3 regions of the Enterococcus sp. AZ128 genome follow, and region 3 is predicted to be linked to each of the others. Evidence: riboswitches for the same ligand, from Rfam matches in the RefSeq annotation. Region 3 holds a riboswitch; each other region holds the start of a gene.
What was found. A riboswitch is a leader RNA that binds a small molecule or an ion and turns the genes downstream of it on or off. The one in region 3 is predicted to bind magnesium.
Positions count from the first base shown of each region.

Region 1: it holds a riboswitch for magnesium, as region 3 does, so the genes downstream of both, IGI38_RS17225 (ABC transporter permease subunit) here and IGI38_RS06865 (MgtC/SapB family protein) in region 3, are expected to answer to the same signal.
Region 2: it holds a riboswitch for magnesium, as region 3 does, so the genes downstream of both, IGI38_RS17235 (LCP family protein) here and IGI38_RS06865 (MgtC/SapB family protein) in region 3, are expected to answer to the same signal.

Region 1 covers NZ_JBIORZ010000002.1:1,127,231-1,135,540, forward strand. The annotation lists gene IGI38_RS17200 (winged helix-turn-helix domain-containing protein) at 1-47, shown strand, start outside; gene IGI38_RS17205 (sensor histidine kinase) at 40-1,029, shown strand; gene IGI38_RS17210 (ABC transporter ATP-binding protein) at 1,112-1,798, shown strand; gene IGI38_RS17215 (ABC transporter permease) at 1,795-4,365, shown strand; gene IGI38_RS17220 (ABC transporter ATP-binding protein) at 4,500-5,279, opposite strand; gene IGI38_RS17225 (ABC transporter permease subunit) at 5,369-7,006, opposite strand; M-box (ykoK) riboswitch at 7,188-7,357, opposite strand; gene IGI38_RS17230 (LysR family transcriptional regulator) at 7,662-8,310, shown strand, end outside.
Region 2 covers NZ_JBIORZ010000002.1:1,135,972-1,144,281, forward strand. The annotation lists gene IGI38_RS17235 (LCP family protein) at 1-1,059, opposite strand, end outside; M-box (ykoK) riboswitch at 1,141-1,309, opposite strand; gene IGI38_RS17240 (Nramp family divalent metal transporter) at 1,733-3,331, shown strand; gene IGI38_RS17245 (universal stress protein) at 3,321-3,746, shown strand; gene IGI38_RS17250 (YxeA family protein) at 3,807-4,178, opposite strand; gene fsa (fructose-6-phosphate aldolase) at 4,420-5,067, shown strand; gene IGI38_RS17260 (LPXTG cell wall anchor domain-containing protein) at 5,112-6,158, opposite strand; gene IGI38_RS17265 (DNA/RNA non-specific endonuclease) at 6,279-7,199, opposite strand; gene IGI38_RS17270 (hypothetical protein) at 7,237-7,506, opposite strand; gene IGI38_RS17275 (glycosyltransferase family 1 protein) at 7,945-8,310, shown strand, end outside.
Region 3 covers NZ_JBIORZ010000001.1:1,400,421-1,408,730, reverse strand. The annotation lists gene IGI38_RS06890 (CD3337/EF1877 family mobilome membrane protein) at 1-1,025, shown strand, start outside; gene IGI38_RS06885 (bifunctional lytic transglycosylase/C40 family peptidase) at 1,022-2,026, shown strand; gene IGI38_RS06880 (conjugal transfer protein) at 2,045-2,956, shown strand; gene IGI38_RS06875 (hypothetical protein) at 3,381-3,617, shown strand; gene IGI38_RS06870 (hypothetical protein) at 3,631-3,753, shown strand; M-box (ykoK) riboswitch at 3,836-4,005, shown strand; gene IGI38_RS06865 (MgtC/SapB family protein) at 4,143-4,826, shown strand; gene IGI38_RS06860 (GNAT family N-acetyltransferase) at 4,831-5,295, shown strand; gene mgtA (magnesium-translocating P-type ATPase) at 5,413-8,151, shown strand.

The sequences.
Region 1 (8,310 bases), on a different contig from region 3:
TGACGGTTCGTGGAATGGGCTATCGCTTAGGAGGCAGCAATGTTTAGAAATCGAGAATTTCGCAGGTTCATCATAGTGTTTCTCTTAATCTCGTTCGTTCTGACTGTCATTGGATTTTGTCAGAGCAGTAGTACTGGCGTGCTTGTCTTGGGATCAGCACTTATTTTTGGTGTACTCTTTTTGTTATTTACGCAGTCACGATATAAACAGATTGCTGAAATGGCGAATCAAATTGATCTGGTCTTGCACAATGAGGATCATTTATTTATCGAAGAACTGGATGAAGGAGAGTTGTCGATTCTACAAAGCGAGATTGCTAAAATGACGTTGCGGATTCGCGAACAAAATAGGAATCTGAAGAAGGAAAAGGAACATTTGGCGGATTCGTTAGCAGATATTGCCCACCAACTGCGTACGCCACTGACTTCGATCAATCTTCTGTTGTCTTTAACTGCCGAAAGTACGGATGAAAAAGAGCGAAAAATGAATTTGCGTGAGATCGAAGCTTTGCTTTTACGAATGGATAGCTTAATTACAGCTTTGTTGAAATTGTCACGTTTGGATGCGGATGTTGTAGAATTTCAAAATGAATCGATTCCTCTCGCTGAAATGGTCGATGATTCTTTGCGCCCTTTTTTGGCGACGTTGGATTTGCATGAAATCCAGATTGAGAACAATGTCTCATCGGCTATTACGATCCAAGGCGACGTTGTTTGGCTGTCAGAGGCCATTCAAAATATTTTGAAAAACTGCATCGAAAGTATTGGTGAACAGGGCGAAATCGTTATTAACGGAAATGACAATCCTTTATTTACGGAGATCACGATTCAAGACAATGGTAAAGGATTTGAAACAGCGGATCTGCATCATTTATTTGACCGTTTTTTTCGTGGAGAGAGCGGCAGTAAAACCGGTTTTGGTATTGGCATGTCTCTCAGTCAGTCGATCATTAAGCGTCAGGGTGGAACGATCGTCGCGAAAAATCATCCAGCTGGCGGCGCGCTGTTTATCATTCGTTTTCCAAAGTGACGGATCTCTCACTTAGAAGTCACCGAGTTGAAAGGTGAAGCTTCTATTATATAGGTGAACCATGAGAAAGGGGGCTCATATAATGGAGCTGTTACGAATCGAACACCTCAGCAAAGTATATGGAAAAGGAGAAAATAAGGTCGTTGCGCTGAACGATGTGTCCTTGACGATTGAAAAAGGCGAATTTACGGCGATTATCGGTGCGTCTGGATCGGGAAAATCAACACTGCTGCATATGATTGGCGGAGTCGATATTCCTACTAGCGGAAAAGTATTTTTAGATGGTCAGGATGTGTATGCCCAGAACAATGAGAAACTTGCGATTTTTCGCCGACGTCAAGTTGGGTTGATCTATCAGTTTCATAACCTGATTCCTACATTGAATGTCGTGGAAAATATTACCTTACCGGTTTTGATGGATAAACGAAGGGTCAATCAGGAACGACTTAATGAATTATTGGCGCTCTTAGGGTTGGGCCAACGAAAGGATCATTTGCCGAATCAACTATCTGGCGGACAACAACAACGGGTTTCCGTTGGGCGGGCCTTGATGAATGCTCCTGCAGTTTTATTGGCAGATGAACCAACGGGAAGTTTAGACAGTAAAAATGGCCATGAAATTATCAATCTGTTAAAACTAAGCAATCGAAAATATGGGCAAACATTGATCGTCGTGACCCATGACGAGGAGATCGCGCTGCAAGCGGATCGAATCATTGGTATTTCTGATGGTTGTGTGACGCGTGATGAGAGGATGTTGCGCTCATGAACATCTTCAATAAAGTCACATTGCAAAATATGAGGAAAAACCGCACGCGCACAGTTGTAACGATCATTGGTGTGCTCTTGTCGAGTGCGATGATCACCGCCGTCGCTACGTTTGCTATCTCGCTTCAACAGTATATGGTGGCAGGTGCTGCGCAAAAGTATGGGGATTGGCATGTGGAAACTCTGGATACAACTGCCAAATTTGCCAAGAAACAGGAACAGAATAAGGCTGTCTTAAAGGCGACAACGTTTGAGGATATCGGTTATGGAAAACTTGAAGGCGGGAAAAATCCCAATAAACCGTATCTATTTGTCGCAGGTTTTAATCAACGAACCTTCGAAACCTTACCGATAAAAATGATTTCCGGCAGATTACCGAAAAATAGTCAGGAAGTAGTCATTCCTGCTCACATCGCGGCTAATGGCGGAGTGAAATATGCTGTCGGCGAGACACTGTCATTAGCTGTTGGTGAACGCTTGAAAGGAAACAATCGTCTTAACCAGCACATCGCGTATGATGGAACGAAGAAAAATCAAGAAAAGCTAACAGTCACCAGTGAAAAAAAGTATAAAATCGTTGGTATCTGTGAACGGCTGGGATTTGAAGAACAGAGTGCTCCGGGGTATACGTTGATTACTATTGCGGATAAAGCTGAGAAGTCAAAAAATCTCAGTGTTTTTGTTACGCTTAAAAATCCGCGAAAAGCGAGTGCTTATGCCAAAAGCGCGATAAAAAATCAGGAATATCGGCTTAATGATGAAGTCCTGCGGTTTACAGGAGCTTCAAATGATAAAATGTTCAATTTATTATTGTATTCAATTGGTACAATCTTGGTGGCATTGATCATGCTGGGCTCGATTTTTCTGATCTACAATTCGTTTACGATTTCCCTAAATGAACGGACTCGTCAATTCGGTATTCTTTCATCCGTGGGTGCGACACCAAAACAGCTGCGAAATTCTGTTTTATTTGAAGGTCTTTGTATCGGAGCAATCGGAATTCCTCTTGGGGTGATTTTTGGACTTGGCAGTATAAAGATCGTTATCGGACTTGTGGCTAAAAACTTTCGTAACGTTTTATACGCGAATGTTCCATTAGTCCTGTCCGTATCAACTCCGGTAATATTAACGGCAGCCTTGATTAGTTTGATCACGATTTTGATTTCTGCTTACCTACCTGCAAGAAAAGCGGCGAATACGCCAGTTATGGAAAGCATTCGCCAATCCAATGAAGTAAAGATTTCTGCAAAGGAGATTAAAACGACCAAATTTTCAGAACGTATCTATGGTTTGGAAGGTCTGTTGGCGCTGAAAAATTTTAAGCGCAACAGGAAACGTTATCGAACGATCATTTTATCGTTGGCGTTTAGTGTCGTTCTTTTCGTTTCGGCGCAAGCATTTGGGGACAGCTTGCAGCGGTCGGCTAAACAGATGGTGGTGGACTCGGATTACGACATTGTATTTTCTAGCTCGGAAATGCAAGAAAGCGAGCTTTTTCGTCTGTATGAGAAATTTCAAAAGGTAGAGGGGATTACCAACAGTTCGTATCAAGCGATGCTGCAATATACCAGCCAAGTGGAAAACAGAACCTTTTCCTCGCGGTATCTTGCTTTGAAAAATAGTGAACCAGCTCAAAAGACAAATTTGAAGTTAGATATCCAATTCATCGAGGACACAGAGTATTTGAAATTTATCCAAAGCCTGGATTTGCCGGTTAAAGAGTATACTGGGGAAAATGGGAAAATACTTGCTGTCGCAAAAGAGCGAATCGAAAAATCGGAAGGGAAAAATGAATTGATCGATCTCTTTGCGAAAGATACGATGAACCTAGTTATGATTCCAAAAATCTCAGGGCACGCCTCTTCAAATCAGCAGCTAAGGATTCCAGTCAAATTCGTTGATACATTTCCGCTGGATACCTTACCTCGCCAAGTTATAGAAAATCAATCCTATGTTTTTATGCTCGTCGCACCTTATCAAATGAAGGCAAAATTTGCACCAGTTGGGATCGATCAAGATCTAGGGTTAACGTTTCTATCGAAAAATGCTGGGCGTTCGACAGCAGAAATAAAGAAAATTATTCAAAAGGAGGGCGTTACGGTTCCCTATGAACTGTACAACGTCCATGAGATATTTGATCAAAATCGGAATACGATCTTCGTAGTGAATATCTTCAGTTATGTATTTGTGGCGATGATCTCTTTGATCGCGATTGCGAATGTCTTTAATACAATCTCTACCAATATCAAACTTCGACGGCGGGAGCTTGCGATGCTGCGCTCCGTTGGGATGACAAATAGAGATTTTAATAAAATGATGGTCTTTGAATGCATCTTTTATGGTTCGCGTTCGCTGCTGATAGGTATCCCAACAGCCGGGCTCATTTCGTGGTTGATCTACGTAGGAATGATAAAGGGCGGTGCGGAGATCGCCTATCATTTTCCTTGGGTCAGTCTCTTGATCAGTGTGCTGGGTGTATTTTTGATCGTATCGATCACCATGCTTTATGCAGTGGGAAAGATCAAGAAAGAAAATATCATTGAAGCCTTGCGCGATGATTTGGCCTGATTTAACGTAAGTGAGCTGTGACAAAAGTCTTGTCACAGCTCATTTTTACGATTAACTGGTGCTCCAGAGGTAGCTTCTACGGAAATAAGCCGAAATTTCTTGAATCTGACTATTTCTGTCACAGCCTCTTCATTTTATGAACGCATTCGTTGAATCATTTCTTTCGTAATTCGATCGACGATATTAATAATTGTTTTAGGTGAGCGTTCATTTCTTGGAATATCGATTTGATAAATTTTTGCTACACGCCCAGGGTTGGAATCCATTAAGACGACACGATCGGAGAGTTGAACGGCTTGTTGGACATCATGAGTGATCATGACGATTGATTTGGTTGCAATTTGATTGTTCAACCAGATTTCTAGTAAATCATTGGATAATTGGCTAGCTGTAATGATGTCTAGCGCTGAGAAGGGTTCATCTAATAGCAATAAACTGGGTTCAATCGCTAAGGCCCGAGCAAAGCCAACACGTTGTTTCATTCCGCCGGAGAGTTCTCTAGGGTAAGCTTTCTCAAAACCTGTTAAGCCGATCATTTCGATTAGATTGCTTACTCTTTTTTTTATTTGTTCACGAGAAAGTTCTGCACGATTTTCCAGACCAAAGCTGATATTTTTCTCCACAGTCAGCCAAGGAAAGAGGGCGAAATGTTGGAATACCATACTGATGTTGGCATCTGGTTCAGTGATTGTTTTATTTTCAAAAGTGATTTCTCCCTTGGTTGGTTGAAGGAGTCCGGCGATACTTCTTAACAGCGTTGATTTTCCTGTTCCAGATTGACCGATAATGCTTAAAAATTCATTGGTTTTTACTGTTAGGTCAATGTTTTCAAGTACCTTCAAATGCTCCCTATGACCTTCAATCTCAAACTCCTTACATACGGCTTTTACGTTTAATAATTCTGTATTTTCCATTTTATCTTTTTGTATAATCGAAGAATTCGATCACACTTCTCCTTTCGATTGTATGCTAATAATTGATAAACAATAAAATGCTGGGAATGTTAATAATGAAATTTTTCCTTTGCAGCTCTGTATAAGGGCTGCCAAATAAATGCAATGCATAGTCCTACCATGAAGCACATGGCTAGTGTTCCTAAAGCAGATTTGTCTTTTATACCGTCGTTCGCTGAAATATATTGTCCTAGTCCTGTGACATTGATTGATCGCTTGCCCCATTGAATACTTTCAGCAGCAATATCAGCATTCCAAGCGGCGCCGGCAGCATTGATAATCGCAGTAATTAGATAAGGCAGGATAGAGGGAATCAGATATTTGATCCACCAGTGCCATTTAGAAAGTTTGAACAGCTTCGTTACGTCCCGAATGTCGTCTGGAATTGCTAAGTAACCAGCGATTACATTAAAGAAGTAATACCATTGACAGCCAACCATAATCAGCGGCAGAATCCACCATTGCAGCTGGTTAAATCCCATACCGATAATAAGAACGATAAAGGGCGTATAAACATTCGAGGGAATCGATCCCAAAATTTGGCCGATAGGCTGAACAAAATTTAGACGGCGATTATCACTAGCTACCCAAATCGCTAACGGTGTAAAGATAACTCCAGCGATAATCATCGCTAGTGTGACCCGCAAGGTGGTATAGAGAGTTAATCTAGGAATCATGCTGAAATCTTGATGAGGCAAGAAATGATAGAGCTTGATCGAACAATTGATTACGATAAGCGCCAAACTGACATACCATAAGGTTTTGAAAAAATTGCGTAGCTTTGCGACCAGCCGATACAGACGATCCAATTTGAAGAAGTACCAAATTTTAGGTAAATCGTAGAGCCAAAAGCTGCTGAACCTCGCAAAAGCTTTTGAAAATTGCTTGGTCAATGTTGCGTTTTTCAACAGGTGATAAACGATCGATTTAGGCGGCGTCGTACTTTCAACGTCTGTCTCATATTTGAAGTAATATGTTGCCCGAACCAAGGGCTGAAATACCAAAAAATTCAGGATCACTACATTCAGCAATAAGGCTAGAACTGCCCATAGACAAGCCTTGAAATCAGCACGTTCCAACGCAATTTGAATATACGAACCGATTCCTGGTAAAAAAAGCGTTGTATCTTTGGGAAGAGCGACAGATGCCTGTTCACTAGCAACCAAAGCAAACCAAGCCGCTGTTTGAGAAATAATCACGTTCCAAAGCAATCCCGGAATGGCATAAACAAATTCAAGTCGCCAAAATTTTCCCCAGGGATTGTATTTGAATTGCTCTGTGACATTAGACAAATCAGAAGGAATAACCTCCATGATTTGATACAGGGTCAACATGATGTTCCACGCCTGACCAGTGAAAACCGCAAAGACGGCGACACATTCAGCACCCAGCACATTTTCTGGAAATAACCCCAACAGCCAGGCAGTCGTAAACGTTAAGAACCCTAATAATGGTACGGATTCAAGAAAATTGACCAATGGCAGGATGATCCTTCTAGCGGTCTTGTACTTTACCGCCAGAAGGCCGAAAACAAAGGAGAACAGGAAGGACCAAAGCATCCCGACAATCATTCGAAACATCGTTCGAATGGAAAAATAGCCAAGATTTGCGACAGATAAAAAGTCATTCTGCTTGTTTGCTGTCGCTAAGAACTCCTCCGAGGGTAAGGTGTGAAGCGGGCGATTCATTTTTATCAGAGAAAAGATAAGAATGAATGCAAAAAGGGCCAAAATGAACAGGAAGGTGATATTTCCGACGATTTTTGTGATCCGTTCATTTTGCTTAGATGATACGTTTAAAACTTTCAATGTAAAAAACCTCCTAAATAATCATATTAAGGAGGTCGCCGAATAAATGAACAAGTCTATAAGGAAATCACGTTAATTGAGCTTTGGCTTTCTGAGACGTAAGAAAGGGATCTTCTAGTTATCTTGGGAAAGCCTTAATTCGACAATCCCTGCTTTACTCGTTACTGTCTCTCGACATTTCCGAGCGATAACCTGTGTTCTTCAGAGTAACCTCACCTAATATGATTATATTTTATTGTGCAAACTCATCATACTCGTGAAAAGTGATAAATCAATTGTCACTCAGGCCGGCAATGAATAGATGAAAGGGAAGCAGCCTTATTAATAAAGCTTTTTAGCAGCTTTTCGCTCTTTTTAGAAATGCTTTCCAGATTATTAAGATGCGTAATCGTTCCTCCTGATTTAGCGATAGGAATCCAATAATAGTTAACCTCCGTTGAAGAATGATTGTTATTTAATGTTTTTACTTGCCTAAAAGACAGTCACAGGAGCAAGATTAGGTTAACCTAAAATTTGCAGCAGGGATGTGAAAAAAATGTCGATTGAGAAATTAGAGTATTTCTACATTATCGCTAAATACAACAGCCTCTCAAAAGCTTCGCAGGAGTTGTATATCGGAATCTCCTCTTTGAGCTCGGCTCTTAAAAGTCTTGAGACTGAGCTTGGCTATGATCTATTTACACGTCATGGGAAGAAGTTAGTTTTGAGTGAAGAAGGCGAAAAAATTCTGCCTTTTGTAAAACGAATCATAGAGGAGGCCAAAAAGATTCAATTCCCTCTTTATCAAATGATTGATCGTCCGTCCTTTAAAGTAGGGATCAGCGATTCTGTTTTGATATTTGAAGCAGGGGAGTGTGCGTGCAGCAATGACAGCTATACGATCAACTATGTCAATGCCGCCCCTTTAGAATTGTTGAATCAGCTGAAGCAAAAGGAAGTCGATTTAGTAATAACCAGCAGTGTGGTTGATGACCCGCAATTTGAACGGACCTCTCTGATTCGCTCAAAAATATTGCTCGCCGCTAATGAATCTTTAGCAGAGAATGAACTGAGGCAGGCAGCCGCTGAGGATCTGGAAAAAATTCCTTTTATTGTTTTGACTGATCACCTCGGTCATCAGCAATTGACGCGAAGAACGGCTGATTATTTTAACATTGACCCTGAATATCTTTATTGCCATGATA
Region 2 (8,310 bases), on a different contig from region 3:
TCCTATATAGCTATTGCCGTTTAAGGAAGTGGATTCGTTGTCTTCTGATTCTTGATCCTGTACGGAGTAATCACTTTGATAGAGATATTGCCCGTTTGTATGAAAGGCAAATGTTTTCTTGTCCCGGTCGTCCTTTTTATCAATTCCGAGGCTCACCCGCAGTTCATGACTGACATATTGAATGCTATCTGGATAAAGTTCCACCATACTGCGTCCTTGATTACTGAAGGTTCGCCAATCAAAGGTGAGCTGTTGTTTCCCATAGCTGTTATAAGTCAACCCGTTTTTTATTAGATCTATCAGCTGGTCTGTTGTGATATCGGTTTGAATATTATTATCAAAAGAATCAATGATTCCTGTCAAATTTTTAACAGCCGTCTTTGATTTTAATTTTTTGCCGACGGATTGAATGATCTCCTGTTGACGAAAGCCCCTCATTATATCGTTATCACTATGGCGTTCACGAGCGTAGGAAAGTGCTTTTGTACCGTCAACATGCTGTTTTCCTTCATCGAAATGGATTGATCCGGGCCCATCTTTTGTAACGCCGTCAAAGGAATGTTGGACATTGATGTCGATTCCGTCAATTGCGTCAATGAACTTAATGAAGGACAGAAAATTAAATACACAGTAATGGTCTATCGGGATCTTCAATAATTTTTCCACCGTATTAACAGAAGCGGTTGGTCCATTAAAGGTGTAGGCCGCTTCGATTCGTTGATTGCCATGATAGCTTTTGGCAGCGATCGGAACAAAGCTGTCTCGCGGTAGGCTGCAAAAGGTGAGTTTTTTAGTTTTGTTGTTGACGGTAATGACCATCATCGCATCGGTTCTAGTTGTTCCTAGTTTTCTTTCGATAGTATTGTCGAGTCCCATGACTAAGAAGGATTCCGTATCACGTCCTTTTGTCGTTTGATATTCGTTTTTGATCGGATGGTAGCCATTGTCCAAGGTTTTTCTTAAGTGTTGGTTGACTAATAGGAAATAGGCGGAGACGGAGATGGTGCACATTAATATCGCGGCGAGACTAAGCAGAATAATTTTTTGCGATCGTTTCATGGTAAGACTTCCTCTCATTGTTACTAAATTTTTATCAACAAAAAGGATCGCCTTCTTATGCACAACAAGAAGGCGATCCTTTAATGTCCTCTCATCGTCTGAGTTTTGGCACTATACAACGTAAAGAACAATCTTAGCTATCTTTAGAAAAGCCTTAATTCGACAATTCCTGTTTTACACATTGGCATCTTTCGATGTTTCTGCGCAATAGCTTGTGTTTGTATAGAAGCCTCACCTAACAAGGTTATACTAGCTGTCAGCTGAGTATATAATAACGAGAACCAGATAATAAAAACAGTCGGATAGTTTTTCTTAATAATATATTTAAAAAAGAATAGATAGAATAAGCATTGTTAAATTAGGGAAAAGGCTTTACGATAAAATCGAAAAGGCGAATTCCTACCTTATAAAAAAACGATAACATTAATATTTCCAATGTTTAAATAACGAAATTACCCTATCTAGAAATTGAGGTGAAGCTAGGATCTGTTGAGAAGCATCGCTTGAGAACATATACGCTTCACATAACAGTTTATACTCATCAACGAATTATTTCAGGTTCTGTACATCTACATCAGGCCATTGCATAAAAATGGAGCTTGCGATATTTTAGGTATGCCTAAAAATCTGTATATAAATTTTGAAAGAGGGTATTTACTTGAATGATTCACAGATGAATAATAAAAACACGGCGCACAAGAAGCATCATTTAGTGGAATATGCAAATGGGCCGTCGCTTGAGGAAATCAATGGCACGATTGAAGTTCCGAAAGATATGGGATTTTTGAAAACATTATTTGCCTATTCTGGGCCAGGCGCTTTAGTCGCTGTGGGCTATATGGACCCTGGAAACTGGTCGACATCGATTACTGGAGGACAAAATTTTCAATACCTTTTGATGTCGATTATTCTCATTTCTAGTCTGATTGCGATGCTGCTGCAATACATGTCCGCAAAATTAGGCATTGTATCTCAAATGGACTTGGCACAGGCGATTCGAGCCAGAACCAGTAAATCATTGGGCATCGTCCTTTGGATTTTGACTGAGTTGGCAATCATGGCGACAGATATCGCAGAAGTTATCGGAGGGGCTATCGCACTGTACTTATTATTTCATATCCCGTTGTTCCTTGCCGTATTCATTACCGTTTTTGATGTCTTACTGCTGTTATTATTGACTAAAATCGGATTTAGAAAGATCGAAGCGATCGTTGTAGCGTTGATTGTCGTCATTTTTATCATTTTCGCCTATCAAGTCGCTCTGTCAAAACCGGAATGGCACGCTGTTTTTCAGGGATTAATTCCTAGCTCAGAAGCATTTTCTACCACTCATTCGGTCGCTGGACAAATACCCTTGACAGGAGCGTTGGGAATTATCGGGGCGACAGTTATGCCGCACAACCTTTATCTGCATTCTTCGATTGTTCAAAGTCGAAAAATCAATCATGAGGATCAAGAGGATATTGCACGTACATTGCGTTTTTCCAAATGGGACTCTAATATTCAATTGACAATGGCTTTTTTTGTCAATTCATTACTGTTGATTATGGGTGTTGCAGTTTTCAGGACCGGCAGTGTAGCAGATCCATCTTTTTTCGGGTTGTTTAAAGCACTGTCCGATCCGTCTGTAATGAATAATTCAATTTTGGCTCACGTAGCTAGTTCAGGTATTTTATCGATTCTTTTTGCTGTTGCACTGCTGGCTTCGGGACAAAATTCTACCATTACCGGCACACTCACCGGACAGATTATCATGGAGGGATTTGTTCATATGAGAGTTCCGATCTGGCTGCGGCGATTAGTTACTCGGCTGCTGTCTGTGATCCCTGTTTTGATTTGTGTCTTTTTGACTAGTGGGAAAAGCGAGGTACAGGAACATATCGCGATAAATAATCTAATGAATAACTCTCAAGTCTTTCTGGCCTTTGCCTTGCCATTTTCGATGCTTCCGTTGCTGATGTTTACAGATAGTCGGATCGAGATGGGGGAGCGGTTCAAAAATTCATGGCTGATAAAGCTATTAGGATGGGTCTCAGTAATCGGCTTGATTTTCCTGAATATGAAGGGCCTGCCAAATCAAATCGAAGGTTTTTTTGGGGACAATCCGACAAAGAATCAGCTTCATTTAGCGGATAATATTGCATTCGTAATCATTATTTTAGTTATCGTAGTGTTGATTTGGACCATTGTTGAGCTGTATAAAGGGGATAAAAGATACGCCCAACAACTGAAAGCGACTAGAGCTGAAGGGAAGAATAAAGATGAATTTTAAAAAAATAATGGTCGGCGTGGATGAGAGTCCAGATGCTTTGAAAGCATTTCGTTATGCGATTCAAGAGGCACGTCACGAAATGGCTGAATTGATTATTGTCTCCGTATTAGAAGAAAAGAATATTAATGTCTATCAGTCTTTGGACAGAAGCTATTGGGAAAAGGAAATGAATGAACTAAAAGAACGGTGTGAAAAATATAAAAAGGAAGCCCTTGAACATGGTGTGGTTCATGTAACTACGATAGTAAATGAAGGGAATCCGGGAGAGCTGATCGTGAATAAGTTTATTCCTTTAAATCAGCCAGATCTGCTGGTAATTGGAGCGAGATCTACAAGCAGAATAAGAGATTTTTTTGGGAGTCAGGCCGCTTATATGGCCAGGTATGCTAAAATTTCGACTATCATCATTAGATAATAAGAAAAGTAGGAAAGGTTCACTTGTTGCTAAAGACAAATGAACCTTTCCATTTTTCATTTATCGCGGATCAATTTCATTTAGGGCTTTCTCAGGCACCTGATCGCGCCGGACTTCCTCATAAGACTCGACATGTGTTCCCTTGCCAGTTAATTTTAAGTAGCGATTCGTTTTTAGTTGGGAGATACCGATGAACTGAATTTTACGAGTTTTCCCATCTTTATTAGCAGCAGTTTGCTGATAACTTGCTGTACCGTGTTCATTAACAGATTGTGGTTCCGTTGTTTTTACATAGAGTTCACTTTTTGGAACAAGAGGGTTGAGCTGATCTAGAATACCCGCCACCTCACTGGATGAATTTTTTGAATAGAGCATGGCTCCAAATAATAAAATAAAGACGCCAATAATTACTCCAAGTATTTTTTTAATCATTAGTCAAATGACCGTCCTTTCACATTTATAGATTCAGCTTATCAAGAAAATCGACACCGAAAATCGGGCGAGGGACCTATCTGGGTCTAACAAAACTGTCACAATGAGGTTCGGGATGTTGAAGTAATCATTGGTAGTGAGTATACTCTATATAGGAAAGAAAGCGCTTTTAAAAATTGGGATGTCGAGTCAATTCAACTGAGAGTGTTGCAGCGGGAACAACCTAGTATAGGAGGAAAATATGAAATTTTTTCTAGATACGGCGAATATTGAGGAGATCAAGCGAATCAATCTATTGGGCTTGGTAGATGGTGTAACAACAAATCCAACGATCATCGCAAAGGAAGGCAAAGATTTCGAATCGATTATCAAGGAAATCTGCGGGCTGGTTTCCGGACCAGTAAGTGCGGAGGTCACTTCTTTAGATAGTGAAGGAATGATTCGCGAGGCGAGAGAAATCAATCAATGGGCAGAGAATATCGTAGTCAAGATTCCTATGACAGAAGCCGGACTGCAGGCGGTTCATACGATTTCAAAAGAGGGGATCAAAACCAATGTGACATTGATTTTTTCAGCGGCACAGGGGTTGATGGCCGCTAAAGCTGGGGCGACATACGTCAGTCCGTTCTTAGGTCGTTTAGATGATATTGCTTCGGATGGTATTCAACTCGTGAGTGATCTACGAGAAATTTTTGATAGTTACGATTTTGATACGGAAATCATCGCAGCTAGTGTTCGTCATTTAGGACATGTGGAAGAGGCGGCTTTAGCAGGATCAGATATTGCTACGATCCCGGGCAATCTGTTTCCAAAATTGTGGAGCCATCCATTGACTACCAGCGGCATCGCTCAATTTGAAGCGGATTGGCAAGCATTTCAAGCAAAATAATAAAAAATCAGTGGGCACACCATCACGTATGCCCACTGATTTTTTTATTTTTTACGGTTTCGACGAATCATGACAAACGCGATAAGTGCTAAGATGATAACCCCAGCGACGGTTAACCAAGTTCTTCTTTCTTCACCGGTTTTTGGTAAAATACCCAAAATTTTGTCATTCGTATCCTCTTTGGCAGCGGCTTTGTTTTCGGCGCTATTAGTAGAAGATACGGCTTGTTCTGAAGTAGAGCCAGAAACAGATTCACTGGTTGTCGTACTTGGTGTTACACCGTTACGAATATCATCGTCTTCAGCATAGCGGCTGATCCAAGCGATGATTCCAGGGAAGAACGAATTGCCCGTTCCGATTATTTCTTCTTGGATCGGAGAAATGTATTTTAATACATTAATCAATTCTTCACGGCTCATATTGCGAACCGCCATAAATGAACTATCACTAGGATATAGAGCATTTAAATAGGCTTGCAAGCTATCGACATCGTCGATCATTTCAATCGCATTGCCATATCTGTTGGGATCAAAATTTAAGATATTTTCAATTTTGTCCCAAGAAAGACTTTTGTCTTTATACAAGGCTTGTAAAATTCTTGCATAACCACCAACATCAAGGCCCCAAATATCACTGCCCATTCGATTTGTTAATTTCATGGCGTTTAATAATTGTTGATCCGTATAACTATCTATCTCTTTTTGCGACATGATTGAACTTAGATCGCTTTCTTTCAAGGTTTTGCGTATTTGTTCAGGATCATTATCAGTTGTGACCTCTTCACTTGTTTGCTTAACACCAGTTTCTTTTTCAACCTTCTTGATGGTTTTTTCTTTGGCTTTCTCAATATCTTTTACTTCAACATTTTCTAGTTCACTTGAAGAGGTAGTGGATGCAGTTGAATCTTCAGTTGTTGCAGTGGTGCTGGATTCATCTGTCGTACTACTATCACTTTGGTTGTCTGAAGTTGTCTCTGTCGTTTGTTCTGTTGCTGCTGTAGAATCTTCCGAGGTATTTACAGTCTCAGTCTCAGCGTTCGCACTCAGGGGAAATAAAAATAATAGCGCGCATGTTAATAAAATCTTTTTCATCAAAAAATCACTCCTTAATCTTTCTGTAACACTAGTGTAACATAAGAAATATATCTGTAAAGAGAAAGTTGAAATTTTTTTATATTTATTCATCTGATCGTTGATTTTTACGCTAAGAAATTATTTTGCTGGTCGATATCCAGCTTTTTTTGCTTCATTGATTGTTTTGAACCAAGCTTTTGGATTGGTGGTTTTATCATAATATTTACTGCCAGGCAGGTGATAGATACCGCTTTTTGAGCCTTTGATCAATCCTTTACCGTTACTGTCGACATATTCTTCATTTGGCGAAGCCGTCGAAGAAGCAGTAGTATCCTGCTTGCTAGTTCCAATCGTGCTAGTCCCATCTGCATAATTCAAGGTTACACCATTTTGCACATTGAAGATGTATACGTTGAAATGAATGTCATCACTGCCGATCGATTGAGCCATCATATGAACACCCCGAGCTAACAATTCATCGTTACGAAAAACCGGAACGACGGAATAGCGAACATAATTCTTAGGGCTTTTTTCTAAGTAGTATTTGACATCCATCTCAAAACGCAGCATTTCGGGACTGTTTAATTGTCGAGTACCAGTGATCAAATTTTTCCAGTTGGCGTTTTCTCCGCTTAATTGATAACCGATCAGATGGGAGCGATTATATAAATATTGGCCATTAATTTTTTTGCTATGCCAGCCGGTGGGAGTAACACTGGAGATTTCTCCACGTTTTTCAGTGGGCATCAATTTTTTGTTTAATAAAGCTTCGGCACTGGTTGCACGATTTAGATGATCTAGATCGCCATAATTTTCCCAAGGCCCCTTTGTGGTGGAGAGTGTCTCTTTGGAAAACGTCGGATTATTTTGATTAATCTCGATTGTTTGGGTGCCTTCGTACTCAAGTTCAGCTAAGTCCTGCTGAGCAGAGACGACTTGAGATTGCGATGCAGCAGGTGTAGATTTCGTTGATTCTTGAAAATGATCTTTTACGCTGTACACAGCGAAACTAGCTGCCGCAATCACGATCGCAGCAACTAGCTTAGTTTTCTTTGACAAGGGATTTGCTCCTATTCTATTGGTATCTCAGGCCGGGTTATTCTGGCGCACCGATGATCTTGATGTATTCATCAGGATTCATGATCTCAAAATGTTTCGCAACTAACTGGTTGCGCTTATTGCGACGACCTTCAATATGGATCATATATTTGTTTTCCGGCAAGCGAAAAACGTAACCAGAGAGATAACGGTCTTTGATCAAGACTTCGGTTTTATTCTCCCCATCGCTCATAATCAATAAAGACATCATGATCGGCTTTTCTTGCAGTAAAATCGTTTTTTCTAATAAGCCGCGATATTCTTCCAAAAAATCACATCCTTTAATAAAATCTATAATCCAATTTTAGCATTTTTAAGCAATTAATGCTCTGATAACGAAATCGCTTATATTAAAAACAGGAAAAAATTAAAAGAATCATTTATTGGCTTGAAGTTTAACTAGAACAGTTCATTTCAAAAGTGATACCTTTCGTTGAAAGACGTCGCTTTTAGGAAATCAATTTTAAAGAAGAAAAGTATATTGTTTAAAAATGACATGAAAAGTCTCTTAGAACTCTTTGCTGAGATCTAAGAGACTTTTTTTGCGTATCTTATTATTGATAGAAGCCTATAAAAAGAATTCAAATCCTTTAAAAAAATTAAAAAGCTTGACCAATTTGAAACGCTGTCATTGTTATATAATAAAGAAGCGAAGGTAATAATCGAAGGAAGATAAGAATTCATAAATTAAAAGGAGAGAACACTTATGCCAACAAAACCAGTGTCACAAATCACTCTATTTACTATGGGAAAAGAAAATCTTGAACGTCGAATATCGAAGGTATACGCAGATTCCTCAGATGCGGATTCTGTTATCCAATATATTGTGGCAGTGCTGATCCGGCACTCGTTATGCATCAGTGATTTTTCTGATTTCTGCAGTGAATTGGTGAAGGAAATCTTCCTTTTTGCGGAGCCGTCAGATGTGCTGCGTAAACTTTGTCCCTTGTTCCGTGATTCTTTTCAAGGTGGAAAAGAATGGGAACAGGTTTTTCGTCGTTTATATAAGAATAAAAACGAATATCACCGCTTCAATAATCGTTTGAGTGATTGCAAGAAGTATTTATTCACC
Region 3 (8,310 bases):
ATACGATTATGATGCGAGCAGGAGTTACCTTAGTCATTACGACTGCATTTAGTATCTCAACGATGTTTTTCAATATCTCAGCCACTTATCCTTTCTTCATGGTAGCTTTTCTACAAATTGTGACTTTCGCCGGTATCTATTTCAAATTGGGTGACATTATGAGTATGTTCAACCTCCAGAGTAATGACAGTCAGTCAATGGGCAGACGGGTTATGCGAAAACCGCAAATGTTGATGAACCGTAAATTGCGGCAACTTAATCGAAATGTGGGCCGGACTTTGGCTTTTGGTGGTGGTGCAGCAGTCGGAAATAAGTTGGCAAAGGAACAATCAAAATCCAAATTTAGGCCATCAGGTTCTTCTCTACGAAAGGATTCACGATTACCTAACGATCACGAGGTACCATCTGACTTGAATAAAGAAAAGCCAATCTCAAATAATAAGAAGCAATCCCGAATGAATTTGGCCGGAAGAAAAATCGGCAAGGTTTTGGATACCCAAGCTTTGATGAAAGATAAGGCAAAACAAGTAAAAGATCAAGTACGGAATACGCCAACGAATTTGAAATACAACCTCCATAAAGGGATCGAAAAAACGAAAAAAACACCAGAAGAATTCAAGCGCGGACTTGTCCAAGAAAAAGCAAATCGAGCGGAGTTGCGAGAAAAACAACGACAACGTAGAGATGAAAAAATGGCTGAAAAGCGCAAAGTATTGAATGAAGCAGGAAATCGTCATGGGAAAAGAAGGACAAATGTTCCAATAAAAACAGATCTCCAACCTCAAAAAGATAGGAAGACGAAAAAAGAAGCCCCAAAGCGGATTGTGAGAGCAAATCCGAATCCCGAAATCAAAAGAAAACTAACTAGTCAAGAAATCATTTCAAAAGGGAAAAGCCAATCATCAAGTAAAAAAAATTCTTTCCAACAAGTGAAACAGAGGTCCACTCTGCCAAAGCGGACCAATCAAAAAGTACAAAAAAGACTGAATCATCGTCCAAAATCAAGGTTAGGTGAGAAAAAATGAACTTGAAGAAATTGGGTATCATTTCGTTAACTTTCCTGACCATCACCTTTATGGGCATCTTGATGTGTGTGGGTTTGTTGTTTGGTGAAGACAGTGAAGGGAGTGGTAGTTCTGAAACTTCTCCTGGAGGTAGTAGTGTCTCAGAAGAAGTCTTAAAGCACCGCTCAATGGTGGAAAAGTATGCCAAAGAATCAGGCATTACAGAGTATGTCCCGATTCTTTTGGCGATTATTCAAGTGGAATCTGGGGGCACAATGGAAGATGTCATGCAAAGTTCTGAGTCAGCCGGTTTACCACCGAATTCATTAAGTATTGAGGCATCCATTAAACAAGGGTGTCTCTATTTTGCGTCCTTGGTTAAGCGTTCCAAAGAATTAGGTTGTGATCAAGCTAGTATTATTCAGGCCTATAACTATGGTGGCGGGTATTTAGACTATGTCGCGAAAAACGAGAAGAAGCATAGTTTTACTTTAGCTGAATCATTTTCAAAGGAAAAATCAGGCGGTCAAAAAGTTGATTATCCCAATCCAATCGCAATTAAGGAAAATGGGGGTTGGCGCTATAACTATGGCAATATGTTTTATTGCTTATTAGTGAAGCAGTACCTAACCACGAGACAGTTTGATGATAAAACAGTCCAAGGGATTTTTGACGAGGCTTTTAAGTATGAAGGAACGGCCTATGTATTTGGTGGTTCAAGCCCCACAACGGGATTTGATTGTAGTGGCTTGACCCAATGGTGTTATGCCAAAGTTGGTTTGAAACTTCCTCGGGTGGCCCAGGATCAATATGATGCCATGACTCATATTGATCTAAAAGATGCCAAACCGGGTGATTTGATTTTCTTTCATTCGACTTATGATGCCGGTACTTATGTGACCCATGTGGGAATTTACGCAGGTGAGAATCGCATGTTTCATGCAGGAGATCCAGTGGGATGGACGAATCTAACGGAAAACTATTGGCAGCAGCATCTTATCGGTGCTGGACGGTACAAATAAGAGAGAAGAGGAAAAATAATGAAGATAAAAATTGAACGGAATCAAAAGGAAAAGAGCCCAAAAAGGAAAAAAGAACGAGTCGTATCCGTGGGTAAGCATCGAAAAATGGTGCTTGCCCTTTGGCTTTTATTGTCTTGTAGCCTTGCTTTTGGCGTTTATAAAAATTTCACCGCCATTGATCAACATACAACTCATGAAAAAGTGGTTATAAAAGAGAAGGTAGTGAATACTTCTGGCGTTGAAAGTTTTACAGAGGATTTTGCGAAAGAATATTTTTCATGGAAAAATAACAAAGAAGCAATTGAAAAGAGAATGAGTAATCTCGAACAGTACCTTACAGAAAATGGTCTCGCTTTAAGCCAAGATATGGTTCGAGCAGATATTCCCACGAGTTCCGAAGTTCAATCTGTAAAAATTCTAGATGTTGAAAAACTCTCGGAAGAATTTGTCGTCTCGTTTTTAGTGGAGCAAAAGATTATGGAGGGAAAAAAGGCACAACCGATTTCTTCTGCATATCGAGTGATAGTCTTTGAAGATGAAAAAGGAAATCATATTGTAACGAACCTGCCTACCATGATTGCAAAACCAGAAAAGGCACAATATGAAGAAAAACAAGTAGAAAGCGATTCAGAAATTGATGCCAAAGCAACGGAGGAAATCACTGAGTTTTTGGAAACATTTTTTAAATTATATCCATCAGCTTCTGAAAAAGAATTGGAGTATTATGTTGAAAATAATGTGATTCAACCGATTAATACAAATCTTCAATTTGTAGAAATAACTAATCCTATTTATTTTGAAACAAAGAATTCGGTTCGAGTAAAAGTCATAGTGAAATATCTCGATGATGTTGAAAAGGTGACTCATGATTTTCAATATAACTTATTGTTATCTAAAGGAGAAAACTGGAAGATTACCAATTGCGAATAACGTTCTAAGATGAGTTCAAAAAGTATATAGGTAACCAATTATTGTAAACTTGTACAATATGTCGTAGTTGAGACATAATAAAGAAGTAGTGGTACTAACTATTTCGATAAAGTCCTTGAAAAATGAAAACGACAATATTTTAAAAAATTTATCAATTTTATGATGAAGGAGTCGAAACCAATAAACGTGTTGTGGCTGTCCTTATGCGTGGAATGAATTTATGCGCAAAAGGATTTCATCGACGCAAATCTTTTTATGGTAGAGTAAAAGCAATTGAAGAAATAGTAAAAGAAAATTTATTGAATCGACAATTTGAACAGAGCCAAATCGATGCTGTTTGGGTGACAGATATTACTTACATTCCTTGTAATCACTGTCGTCTCTATTTGTCCACCATATAGCAACTCGTAATCCACGTTGCTATATGGTGGATTCAAACATGAAAAAAGAAATTGTCATCCATCCATTACAAATTTATAAAGGAGAATTGCCTACGGTAATTTATTCCGGTAGAGGTAGCCAATACCGGTCTCTTGGCTATCAAGAGCTGTTGACCGACCACCACATCACACATTCAATGAGCCAACCTGGGACTCATATTAACGATGCCGGTAATCGAATGATCAATCAAACGAGAATTAATCGAACCCAACAAGCATAAAAGTAAAATAGAGATGAAGGTGTTGATTCAAGATTATTTAGAGGACTACTATCCAAATAAAAGAATCCATACAAAATTTATGATGACTCCTCGACAATTTGAGGCGAAGAAAATAAGTAATCTAACCGACTGTTAACTAAACTGTTGTAGGTCCCTACAAGTCTAAAACTATTTGTTGACAGAGCTAATTCATTTTGTTACTATTTCCATGAAAATAAAATATGATTTGTTAGGTGAGGCTCCTATGCAAACATAGGCTACTGCCCAAAAATGTCGAGAGACGCCAATGGGTAGAACAGGGATTGTCGAATACAAGGCTTTTCTTAAGGTAGCTAAGATGTTTGTCTTTACGTTGTATAGTGCCAAAACTCAACGATTAGATCGACGTCTTATTTTGTCATGTGATTTGATGATTTTAGAACGGTTTTTCGCGGAGTTTTTGTGCGAAAAACCGTTTTTTTATTTAACATATTCATTTTTATTTTTAATAATCTAGAGAGGAAGTGATGCTATGGATTTTTAATTATGTTGTTTATGAGTGTATTGGCAGGTGGATTGATTGGAATTGAACGTCAATGGCGAAAAAAACTAGCTGGAGTACGTACGATGGTTTTAGTTTCACTGGGGGCAACAATTTTTGTTTCTTTGTCTTCGACATTTACGACAGATACTAGCCCAACAAGAATAGCAGCACAAGTAGTTAGTGGGATAGGTTTTTTGGCAGGGGGAATCATTTTACGGGATGGTTTTAGCGTTACAGGTTTAAATACTGCTGCGACACTTTGGTGTACAGCTGCAGTAGGAGTAATGATTGGTGCGGGATCGATTAAAGAAGGTTTCTTGGCAGCAATTGTGATCACTTTTGTTAACATTGTGATACGTTTTATTTCTCATCGATTTGATCAAATTGCGGAAGTATATCGACCTGATACTATAGATAACGTGCAAAATTCCTTTTTGATCATTACAGGTAAAAATTCGTCCGAAGTTTCGCTAAGAACAGAAACTATCGCTCAATTAGATCGGTATTATTTATCATTCTGTCATTTTGTATGTCAAGACCTTGCCGGAGATATGGTTCAACTACAAGTTGAGCTTGAACCCGCTTCAAATATGGATCTGGCAATGAAGGAAATCATTGCTCATTTATCGAGAAACAAAGAGGTACTTGAAGTTTATCAGCTAATAAAGGAGGAAGAAACGTGGTAAAACAGTGTTTACTATAGTTAGATGGGATAGTCGAACTTATCGGGAAGCGATTATTCTGCGAAACGAGTTATTGAGAGCTAGCGCGGGGCAACCCTATTTGACAGCCTCGCCTATTAGTGAGATAAACGACATTCACTTGGTAATCAAGCGGGATGGCGTGACAGTAGGTACTTTACTAATGCATCCCTGTTCTTCAAACTGCATTCAAATAAAGCAAGTGGCTATTCATCCAGATTATCAAGGAAGAAGTCTGGGGAAAAAATTGATTGTGTATGCTGAGCAGGTAGCTAGAAATTTTAACTTTTCCATCATTTTTTTAACTGGAAGAAAGCAAGCTTGGGGATTTTATGAAAAAATGGGGTATTGTGATTTAATGGATGATTATTATGAAAATGGGTTGACATTAAAGGTATTTAAAAAAGAATTAGTATACTTTTCGAAAAAAAAGGAGATGAAAACAAATGGATGACAGTAGTTCGAGGCAGTTGGGTTTGCAGAAAAAGATTGAACTAAAAACAAATCAATTATTATTGTCTATTTGTTTTTAGTTCCTGAACTCTCCAAACCCTAGCAAGGAGGAAGTTTTATGAAGACGCTAGGAAATATCATTCTATACCTAATGATTGGGATAGGATTATGGCGAATTTTTTTTGGAGAGAAGGAAAGAAGAGTGGAAACTAGAAAAAATGGAAATCATGAAGTAAATTATGGTTTAATAGCACGAAAAACAATTGAAAATCTTTTTGATACATTTCAAACATCAAAAAAAGGACTGTCTGAGGGGCAAGCAATCAGAGCAAGAAATGAATATGGGGATAATAAGATTTCATATGGAAAGAAAACACCCTTTTTCATTGAAATGGTAAAAGCCTATATCACTCCCTTTACGTTAGTTCTGATTGGATTGGGGATTACTTCTTTTATTACAGATGTTGTTATTGTAGCACCGGAAGATCGGGATTTTTTTGGTAGTAGTATTATTTTCGCAATGGTTTTGATTAGCGGAACAATGACTTTAATTCAATCTGTACGATCAAATCAAGCGGCGGAAAAACTAAAATCGCTTGTAAAAGTAACTGCAACCGTAAAACGGAAGAACAAGTATGATGAAATTCCTATGGAAGAAATTGTCTGTGGAGATATTGTAAAATTATCGGCTGGGGATATGATTCCGGCTGATATCCGACTCATTACGACTAAGGATTTGTTTATTTCACAATCCGCACTAACAGGAGAAAGTTACCCAGTAGAAAAAAGATCAGATATCATTGTTACACAACATAATTCAGAAACTAGTTACGAGAATATGGTGTATATGGGTAGTAATGTTATTAGCGGAAGTGCCGAAGGTGTGGTAATTGGAACTGGCAATCGTACTCTATTTGGAAATGTTGCGGGATCATTATCAAGTAAGCCGATTCAAACAAGTTTCGAAACGGGCATTCGAAAAACTTCTTTTCTCTTTATCAAGTTTATGGCTTTGATGGCTCCAACAGTTATAGTCATCAACGGATTTACTAAAGGGGATTGGATGGAAGCTTTTCTATTTGGTTTATCTGTAGCGGTTGGTTTAACGCCTGAAATGTTGCCTATGATTGTAACAACCAATTTGGTTAAAGGAGCGACAGCTATGGCGAAGAAAGGAACGGTTATAAAAAATCTCAATTCGATTCAAAATTTCGGTGCTATTGATGTGTTGTGTACCGACAAAACAGGAACACTGACACAAGATAAGATCATTTTGGAGTATCATTTGGACTTATCTGGTGAAGAAGACGACCGTGTATTACGCCATGCTTATTTAAACAGTTATTATCAAACAGGATTAAAAAACTTATTGGACGTTGCTATTATTGATGCGGCAAAAGAAGAATTGGATACGAAAGAAATACATTACAAAAAGGTTGATGAGATTCCTTTTGATTTTGAACGTAGACGTATGAGTGTGGTAGTAGAAGACACTAGTGGAAAAACCCAAATGATCACTAAGGGTGCAATTGAAGAAATGTTGACCATCTCAAGTTTTGTAGATTTTAGAGGCGACGTTACAGAATTGACTGATGAGGTCAGACAAGAAATATTGAAAAAGGTAAGCGAATTAAATGAAGATGGTTTACGAGTGATTGGTGTTGCACAAAAAACAAATCCTAGCGTTGTAGGAGAGTTTTCAGTAGCAGACGAATCTGAGATGGTCTTAATTGGCTATTTAGCCTTTTTAGATCCTCCAAAAGAAACAACTAAACAAGCTCTAGAGACTTTAAAAACGCATGGAGTTGGTGTGAAAGTGTTGACTGGGGATAATGCCTTGGTAACACAATCAGTTTGCAAACAAGTTGGTTTGGGGACAGAAAAGTTAATTAGTGGCGAGGACATTGTAAACATTTCAGATCAGAAACTTAGCCAATTAGTGGAAAAGTACAATGTATTTGTAAAACTGAACCCGCAACAGAAGCAACAAATTACACGGATTTTACGCGAAAATGGTCATACTGTAGGATTTCTTGGTGACGGAATCAATGATGCACCAGCTATGAAAGCAGCAGATGTTGGTATCTCAGTAGATACCGCAGTCGACATTGCCAAAGAATCCGCCGATGTTATTTTATTGGAAAAAGACTTGATGATTTTGGAACGAGGGATTATTTCTGGACGAGAAACATTTGGAAACATCATGAAATATATCAAAGCCACAGCAAGTTCAAATTTCGGAAACATGTTTTCAGTTTTAGTTGCCAGTACATTCTTACCATTTTTACCGATGTTACCTTTACAAATTCTCTTTTTAAATCTTATCTATGATATTTCCTGTGTATCGATTCCTTGGGATCACATGGATAGAGAATATCTAGATGAACCGAAACGTTGGGAAGCTTCTAGTATTGGGAAATTTATGATTTGGTTAGGACCAACAAGTTCCGTGTTTGATATTACGACCTATTTACTCATGTATTTTGTCATTTGTCCGGCTGTTATTGGCGGAGAATTTCATACTCTGACACCAGCTCAACAAGTCGCGTTTATTGCTGTATTCCATGCTGGTTGGTTTGTGGAATCCTTATGGTCCCAGACTTTAGTACTACATGCATTACGGACGCCGAAGATTCCGTTTATTCAAAGCAGGGGTTCATTTATCATGACAGCTATTACTTCACTAGGTATTGCTGTAGGGACAGTCTTGCCATTTACAAACTTCGGACGAAGTTTAGGGTTAGCAGCTTTGCCGACCGATTATTGGTTATGGTTAGCAGCTACTATTGTGGCCTACTTGGCTTTAGTGACCATCGTGAAACGATTCTATGTCCATCGTTATAAAGAGTTGTTATAAAATAGATTATCTTACAGTATACAGTCAAGTAGGCAATTTTTCAGGTTACCCGTCATCATAAAAATAGTGTGTTTCTTTTACGAAGGGAACAACGAAAGAAGTGAGATTGTTAGTGATTTTTATACTTTTCTTGTTGTATATGTGTGTGTGGCTGTACTG